2 regions of the Shinella zoogloeoides genome follow, and region 2 is predicted to be linked to the other one. Evidence: predicted binding sites of a transcription regulator. Region 2 holds the regulator's gene; the other holds the start of a gene.
The links. Region 2 encodes LexA, which represses DNA repair genes until DNA is damaged. Its sites were predicted from a motif close to TGTTCNNNNTGTGTTCNG; they were not measured.
Positions count from the first base shown of each region.

Region 1: a site for LexA is predicted at 1,895-1,912, ahead of dnaE (DNA polymerase III subunit alpha). Genes of this name have one in related genera too.

Region 1 covers NZ_CP132311.1:1,259,726-1,264,143, reverse strand. Annotated here, with positions in the region: gene dnaE (DNA polymerase III subunit alpha) at 1-1,618, opposite strand, end outside; gene Q9316_RS07195 (hypothetical protein) at 1,995-2,573, shown strand; gene Q9316_RS07190 (ABC transporter ATP-binding protein) at 2,609-3,295, opposite strand; gene Q9316_RS07185 (lipoprotein-releasing ABC transporter permease subunit) at 3,307-4,418, opposite strand, start outside.
Region 2 covers NZ_CP132311.1:1,621,219-1,625,636, forward strand. Annotated here, with positions in the region: gene trpC (indole-3-glycerol phosphate synthase TrpC) at 1-513, shown strand, start outside; gene moaC (cyclic pyranopterin monophosphate synthase MoaC) at 513-1,007, shown strand; gene Q9316_RS09150 (molybdopterin molybdotransferase MoeA) at 1,007-2,227, shown strand; gene lexA (transcriptional repressor LexA) at 2,321-3,037, shown strand; gene Q9316_RS09160 (ComEC/Rec2 family competence protein) at 3,018-4,418, opposite strand, start outside.

The DNA of each region.
Region 1 (4,418 bases), 360 kb from region 2:
TCACGATGCCGGCGGCGTGGGTCGAGGCGTGGCGGTAGAGGCCCTCGATCTTCTGGGCGATGTCGAGCAGGCGCGCGACGACCGGCTCCTTCTCCGCCTCTTCCTGCAGCTTCGGCTCTTCCTCGATTGCTTTATGAAGCGGCGTCGGGTTGGCCGGATTGTTCGGCACGAGCTTGCAGATCTTGTCGACCTGGCCATAGGGCATTTCCAGCACGCGGCCGACATCGCGCAGCGCGGCGCGCGCCTGCAGCGAACCGAAGGTGATGATCTGTGCCACCTGCTCGCGGCCGTATTTCTGCTGCACGTAGCGGATCACCTCTTCACGGCGGTCCTGGCAGAAGTCGATGTCGAAGTCCGGCATCGAGACGCGTTCCGGGTTGAGGAAGCGCTCGAAGAGCAGCGAGAAGCGCAGCGGATCGACATCGGTGATGGTGAGCGCATAGGCGACGAGCGAGCCCGCACCCGAGCCGCGGCCCGGCCCGACGGGAATGTCCTGCTGCTTGGCCCATTTGATGAAGTCGGCAACGATGAGGAAGTAGCCGGGGAACTTCATGCGCTCGATGACGCTGAGTTCGAAATCCAGCCGCTCGCGGTAGTCCTGTTCGGTATAGCCCGGCGTCAGGCCGAGCAGCGCCATGCGGCTTTCGAGCCCTTCCACCGACTGCCGGCGCAGCTCCGCCGATTCGGCGCGCTCGGCCTCCTCCGGATCGTCCGTCGCACCGGTGAACCGCGGCAGGATCGGGCCGCGCGTCTTCAGCACGAAGGAGCAGCGCCGTGCGATCTCGATCGTGTTCTCCAGCGCCTCGGGCAGGTCGGCAAAGAGCTTCGCCATGTCCTTGCGGCTCTTGAGGTAATGGTCGGGCGACAGGCGGAAGCGGTTGTCGTCCGACACCATCGCATTGTGTGCCACCGCCATCAGCGCGTCATGCGCATCGTAATCGTCCGGCGCCGGGAAGAACGGTTCGTTGGTCGCGACCAGCGGCACGTCCTGCGCATAGGCAAGCTCGACCATGCGCCGCTCGTGCTGCTTGTCGTAGCGCCCGTGCCGCTGCAGTTCGATATAGAGCCTGTCGCCGAAGACGCGCTTCAATGCCTGGAGACGCGCCCGCGCCACGGCGGGCTGCCCGGCGAGGAAGGCCATGTCGACAGGCCCGCCGCGCGCGCCGGTCAGCGCGATAAGCCCCTCGGAACCCTCTTCCTCGAGCCAGCTTTGCGCGATGCGAACCGACTGGCCGCCCTCGCCGCCGAGATAGGCCCGGCTGACGAGATCGACGAGACGCGCATAGCCGGCGTCGGTCGCCGCAAGCAGGACGATCGAGGGCAGCTTTGCAAGCTGGGCCTGAGGCCCGCGCCGCTCGCCGTCGCCCTCGTCCTCCATGTCGATCGACAGCTGGCAGCCGATCAACGGCTGAATGCCCTCGCCGATCGCCTTCTGCGAAAATTCGAGCGCCGCGAACAGGTTGTTCGTGTCGGTGATGGCGATCGCCGGCTGCTGGTCGGACGTCGCCTTTCCGATGATCTTCTTGATAGGCAGAGCCCCCTCAAGAAGCGAGAAGGCCGAATGCACGCGCAGGTGCACGAATTCCGGCGTTTGCCCAATCGTCTCGCCGTCCGTCATCCGCGCTTCGTCCGCCATCATGTCTTCCTTCCGGTCAAGGCTGGAAGCTTAAGCGGATTCGGACCCGGCTCGTCCAGAGATCTCTACATGTTGTAACCGATTTCCACGCGCAGGACGCGCGTGGCCGGTCGCAGTGTTGCGGGATTGAATGGTGACCGTCAGATTCCGAAGAGGATGACGGAGAAGGTGGCGACGAACATGGCCATGGAGGTGAATGCAGCAAGATCACGAAGAAAATCGGTCATTGTGGCTCCCTTTCCTATTATGTTTTCATTTTGTTCTATTATTGTTCCCATGTCAACAGCTTTCCACAGGCCCTCTGGACCGACGTCGTCGCGCGCAATAAGGTCGCGTCCACCACACGGAGGAAAAGAGAATGAAACCTTGGATTGCCGCCCTTCTGCTTTCGGCCACCCTGCCCGCTGCCGCGGTGGCGGCCGACTTTCCGGCGGACCGCATCATCGCCATGGCGAGCGGCGACTGGAACAAGGACGGCACGCCGGATCTTGCCGTGGTGGCGACGCCCGGCGACGACGGCGGCGATGATAACGGGATCTATGTCTATGTCGCCAAGCCCGAGGAAAACCGGCTGACGCTCGCCCTATCCCTGCCGAACAGCGTCTGGGGCAGCCTGACGCTGTACGGGCAGGAGCCGGAGCTGACGGCGCTCGCCAACGGCTCCTTCACGCTGACGACGAAGAACGATTCGATCGGCCGGGAGCGCTGGCGGCAGTCGCTGACCATCGCCTACCGCAATTTCGACTTCATCGTCGCGGGCTACACCTTCTCCTCCTACGACACGACCGACCCGGACGCCGGGGCCGAATGCGACCTCAATGTCCTGACGGGCAAGGGCAAGACGAGCGGCGGCCCTGTCGCCGGCAAGGCGCAGTTCGTGCTGCTCAAGGACTGGAAGGACGATATCGGCCGCTCGATCTGCGGGCTCGACAACTAGTCAGACAGGCGGGTGACGAGGCAGGCGGCGCGGGCTCAGGCGAGCTCGCGCACAAGGCCGTCCTCGATCGTCACGCGACGATCCATCAGGCCGGCAAGTTCGTGATTGTGCGTGGCGATCAGCGCGGCAAGGCCCGACTGCCGGGCAAGCGCCTCAAGCGCCTCGAAGACGTAGCCGGCGGTTTCGGGATCGAGATTGCCGGTCGGCTCGTCGGCGAGAAGGACGAGCGGGGCATTGGCGACGGCTCTCGCGATGGCCACGCGCTGCTGCTCGCCGCCGGATAGTTCCGAGGGGCGGTGATCGGCGCGGTGGCCGATGCGCATGTAGTCGAGAAGCTGGGCGGCGCGCTCGCGCGCATCCGCCCTGGAGAGGCCGCCGATCAGTTGCGGCATCATGATGTTTTCCAGCGCCGTGAATTCCGGCAGCAGGTGATGGAACTGGTAGACGAAGCCGATCTCGCCGCGGCGGATCGTGGTGCGCTGGTCGTCGGAAAGCGCGGCGCAGGAATGGCCGTTGACCAGAACCTCGCCGGCATCCGGCTTTTCGAGCAGGCCGGCAATGTGGAGCAACGTCGACTTGCCGGTGCCGGAGGGCGCGACGAGCGCGACGGTCTCGCCGCTCCTCAGCGCGAAATCCGCCCCCTTGAGGATCGTCAGCAGGGTCTCGCCCTGGCCGTAGTGCCGTTCGATGCCCTTGAGTTCCAGAGCGAGGCGCGCGTTCATGGCGTTCTTTCCTATTCGTACCGCAGGGCCTGGACCGGATCGAGCTTGGAGGCGCGCCAGGCGGGGAAGATCGTCGCGATGAAGGAAAGCGCGAGCGCCATGAGGATGACCGAAACCGTCTCGCCAACGTTCATGTCGGCCGGAAGCTGGCTCAGGAAGTAGAGTTCCGGATTGAACAGCGTCGTGCCCGAGATCCAGGAGAAGAACTGCCGGATCGATTCGACATTGAGGCAGACGATGACGCCGAGCAGGACGCCGGCAAAGGTGCCGACCGTGCCGATCGCCGCGCCGGTCATGAAGAAGATGCGCATGATGGCGCCGGATGTCGCGCCCATGGTGCGCAGGATCGCAATGTCGCTGCCCTTGTCCTTCACCAGCATGATGAGGCCCGAAATGATGTTGAGCGCGGCGACGAGCACGATCAGCGTGAGGATCATGAACATGACGTTGCGCTCGACTTCCAGCGCCGAGAAGAAGGTGCGGTTGCGCTGGCGCCAGTCCGTCACGAAGATCTGCCGCTCGGCCGCCGCCTCGATCGGCTGGCGAAGCGCATCGACATCGTCGGGGTTGGAGACGAACAGCTCGATCGACTGCACGATGCCTTCGGCGTTGAAATAGAGCTGCGCCTCTTCCAGAGGCATGTAGATGATCGACGCGTCATATTCCGACATGCCGATCTCGAAGACCGCGGAGACCGTGTAGGTCTTCACGCGCGGGTTCACGCCGAGCGGCGTGACGTCGCCTTCCGGCGCGACGAGCGTGATCTGGCCGCCGGCGCTGAGGCCAAGGGATTCGGCCATGCGCGCGCCGATCGCGACCCCGCCCGTGGCAAAGCCCACGAGGTCGCCTTCCTTGATGTGATCGGAAACGGCCTTCATCTTGGCGAGGTCATCGGCGCGCACGCCGCGCACCAGCGCGCCCGTGCCCGCCCCGGCCGTGCCGGAGGCCAGCGTCTGGCCCTCGACGAGCGGGATCGCCATCGTGACGCCGGGAACGGCGGAAAGCCGCTCGGCGAGCTTGGCATAGTCGTTCAGCGGCGTGTCGATCGGCTGGACAATCATGTGGCCGTTGATGCCGAGGATGCGCGAGATCAGCTCGGTGCGGAAACCGTTCATCACCGCCA
Region 2 (4,418 bases):
GGCGCCCCGGAATTCCTGACCGCCGCGCGTGAAGCCTGCGCGCTGCCCGCGCTGCGCAAGGACTTCATGTTCGACAGCTACCAGGTGCTGGAAGCCCGCGCCTGGGGGGCGGACTGCATCCTCCTCATCATGGCTTCGCTCAGCGACGATGCGGCGAAGATGCTGGAAGACGCCGCCTTCTCGCTCGGCATGGACGTCCTGATCGAGGTCCATGACGAAGAGGAGATGGAACGCGCACTGAAGCTGAAATCCAAGCTCGTCGGCGTCAATAACCGGAACCTGCGCACCTTCGAGGTCGATCTCGCCGTTTCGGAGACGCTGGCCCGCATGGTGCCGGACGACCGGCTGCTCGTCGGCGAAAGCGGCATCTTCACCCATGCCGACTGCGAACGCCTCGGCAAGGTCGGCATTTCCACCTTCCTCGTCGGCGAAGGCCTGATGCGCAAGGACGACGTAGCGGCCGCGACGCATGAACTCCTGACCGGCAAGGCCGGCATGCTGGCAGCGGAATGATGACGGGCGACGATCGCACGCTCACCCATATCGATGCGTCGGGCGAAGCCAACATGGTGGATGTCGGCGACAAGGCGGAAACGGTCCGTATCGCCGTCGCCGAAGGCTCCATCCGTATGGCGCCGGCAACGCTCGACCTGATCCTCAAGGGCGATGCCAAGAAGGGCGACGTGATCGGCACGGCGCGTCTTGCCGGCATCATGGCCGCCAAGCAGACGTCCAGCCTCATCCCGCTCTGCCACCCGCTGATGCTGACCAAGGTGTCGGTGGAAATCCGCGAAGACCGCGCCCTGCCCGGTCTCAGGGTCGAGGCCATGGCGAAGCTGACCGGGCGTACCGGCGTCGAGATGGAGGCGCTGACCGCCGTCAGCGTCGCCTGCCTCACAATCTACGACATGGCCAAGGCGGCCGACCGCGAGATGGAAATCGGCGGCGTGCGGCTGCGCGAAAAATCCGGCGGCCGCTCCGGCGATTACAAGCGGGAAGACACCTGATGTCGCTTCTGCCCGTTGCCGACGCCCTCGAACGCCTTCTGACGGCCGCAAAGCCGATGCAACGGACGGAGAGGGTTCCCCTGCACCAGGCAGAGGGCCGCGTGCTGGCGGAAGATATCGCCGCCCGCCTCACCCAGCCGCCCTTCGACAATTCCGCCATGGACGGCTACGCCGTCCGCCACGCGGACATCGCCGAACTGGGTTCAGTCCTCAGCGTTGTCGGCACTTCGGCCGCCGGCCATGCCTTCGAGGGAACCGCCGGCCCCGGCGAGGCCGTGCGCATCTTCACCGGCGCCCCGCTCCCCGGCTTTGCTGATACGGTGCTTCTGCAGGAGGATGCGGAGGTGCTGGAGGGCGGCCGCATCCGCACAACCTATCTCACGCCGAAGGGCCGCCATATCCGCCCGCGCGGCCAGGATTTTACCGAAGGCGAGGTGGTGCTGAAGGCCGGCGCCGTGCTCGATCCCGGCCGCCTGACGGTCGCCGCCGCGATGAACCACCCCGAACTCACGGTCTACGCCCGCCCGCGCGTCGCACTGCTGGCGACCGGCGACGAGCTCGTCACGCCCGGAACACCGCCCGGCGCAAGCCAGATCATCGCGTCCAATACCTACGGCGTCGGCGCCCTCGCCCGCGCGGCCGGCGCCGAAATCGTCGACCTCGGCATCGTCGCCGACGACAAGCAGGCGATCCTCGAAGCGGTGCGTGGCGCGCTAGCGCGCGATATCGACGTGCTCGTCACGCTTGGCGGCGCCTCGGTCGGCGATTTCGATCTCGTGCAGCCCGTGCTCGGCGAAGCCGGCATGGAACTCGATTTCTGGCGCATCGCCATGCGCCCCGGCAAGCCGCTGATGGTCGGACGCCTCCGCGCCGTCCAGGTCGTCGGCCTGCCCGGCAATCCGGTTTCCAGCCTCGTCTGCGCTCTGCTCTTCCTCGAACCGCTCGTCCGCCGCCTTGCCCACCTGCCGCCGGCAAGCCGCCTGCGCCAAGCGGTGGCCGCCGTGCCGCTCAAGGAAAACGACCACCGGCAAGACTATATCCGTGCAAGCATCGCCCGCGCGAACGGCGAGCTTGTCGTCAAGCCCTTCGACAAGCAGGATTCGTCGATGATGAAAATCTTCGCCGCATCGGAAGGCCTGCTGGTCCGCCTGCCGCATGCCCCGGCCGCGCCCGCAGGCGCGGCTTGTGAAGTCCTTCTGCTGCGCGATCCCACCGCCTGAACAGTATTATTGTTCCCTCGGCCTCTTGCGGAACACATATGGAACAGATAGTGTCTGTTCTGGATTTGTTTCACGATTCTCGCTGGAGAGGCCATGCTGACGCGCAAACAACAGGAACTGCTCCTGTTCATTCATGAGCGTATGAAGGAATCCGGCATTCCGCCGTCCTTCGACGAGATGAAGGACGCCCTGGACCTTGCCTCCAAGTCCGGCATCCATCGCCTCATCACGGCGCTGGAGGAACGCGGTTTCATCCGGCGCCTGCCCAACAGGGCGCGCGCATTGGAGGTCATCAAGCTGCCGGACGCCTATTCCCCGAGCCTGCAGCCCCGTCGCGGCTTTTCCCCCTCCGTCATCGAAGGCAGCCGTGGCAAGCAGCCCGCGCCCGCCGCCCCGCCTCAGCGCACGCCACAGGAAATGTCCTCGTCGGTCTCCGTGCCGGTCATGGGCCGCATCGCCGCCGGCGTGCCGATTTCCGCCATCCAGAACAACACGCACGAGATCACCGTCCCCGCCGAGATGATCGGTAGCGGCGACCACTATGCGCTCGAGGTCAAGGGCGATTCGATGATCGAGGCCGGCATTCTCGACGGCGACACGGTTATCATCCGCAATGCGAGCACCGCCAATCCGGGCGAGATCATCGTCGCGCTCGTCGACGACGAGGAAGCCACGCTGAAGCGCTTCCGCCGCAAGGGCGCCTCCATCGCGCTGGAAGCCGCCAACCCCGCCTACGAGACCCGGATCTTCGGGCCGGATCGCGTCAAGATCCAGGGCAAGCTCGTCGGGCTCATCCGCCGCTACCATTGATCGCCGGTTCGGCTTCGAACTGCCCGATGCGCCAGTCATAGGTGCGATGGCGCGACCAGGGCCGGTCGAGCGTTTCGACGGCCGGCAGGAAGGTTGCTTGCGATAGGGAAGCGTTTGCCATTCCGTCCGCGGGCATGATTTCCAGAGCGCCCGTCCGGCGCAGATGCCGGGCCGTCACCAGCCGGGCGCCCGAGCGGCACGTATCGATGCGCAGCGGAAACGGTACGACGACGAGGTCTGCGGCGTCGCAGGCCGTGCCGAGAAAGGCGCTGTCTTCCAGCGCCACGACGCGCCAGCCGCTCGGCGAGATGGCGGCGCAGAACGCCTTTGCCTCGCACACGAAGCCGCCGCGCTTCCCCGCAGTCTCGAAGGCTGCGGACAGGGCATCCTTAGCCTTCTGCCGATCAGCCTTGCGGCGGGGGCGTTTGCGCTCTCCTACGGCCGGCATTTCTTCCGTCGCCTCCTCCAGCGTCAGCCCTGCCGTCTTGCGCATGTCCGGTTTCACGAGATCGCCGAGCCGCAGGGCGCGGCGCCATTGGTCATAGATGAAATCCGGCGGCCGCGTGCGGTTCGTCGCAACCCTGTCGCCGCGCAGGACGGCGACGAGGCGGCCGTCCTCGGAGACCAGAACTTCCGGCCCAGCCCGGCCGCCCGGCCAGAAGGCGACGCCGAGCCCGAAGAGAACGAGCACCGTCCCGGCATGGCGCAGCCGCGTACGCAGCAGGCAGACCAGCCCGCCGCCGACGCCGATGAGGACGAATGCGAGCGGCGAAATGCGGCCGGTCACGATCTCGCCCTTCCACCCGGCGACCCACGTCGACAGGGCGATCATCCATTCGATGCCCTTGCCCATGATCTCAAAGGGGATGGCGTCGAGACCGAAGGGCATCAGCAGCACGGCGATCAGGCCGAACGGCATGACGATGACGCTGATGACGGGCATGGCGAGCAGGTTGCCTGCAAGCCCATAGGCGGGAATGCGGTGGAAGTGGCCGATGGAATAGATCAGCGTCGCAAAGCCGCCGATCAGCGAGGAGAGCAAAAGCCCGCCGAAGAACCGGCCCGCCGCGCCGCCGAAGAGCTGGAACGGCCCGCCCCGGCTCTCCGTCCGCACCGGCCGCTCCCGCCAGGCGGCATAGCCCGCGACAAGGCCGAGTGTTGCCGCATAGGACATCTGGAAGCCGGGATTGGTGACGGCCGACGGCGTCAGCAGCAGGATGAGGATAGCCGAAAGCGCCACGTTGCGCAGGCTGATGGCCGAGCGGCCGAAGAGCACGGCGATCAGCATGACGCAGATCATGATCCACGAGCGCACGGCCGAAATCGCCCCGCCCGAGACGAGGATATAGAGCGTCACCATGACGAGCGCGCCCGCGGCGGC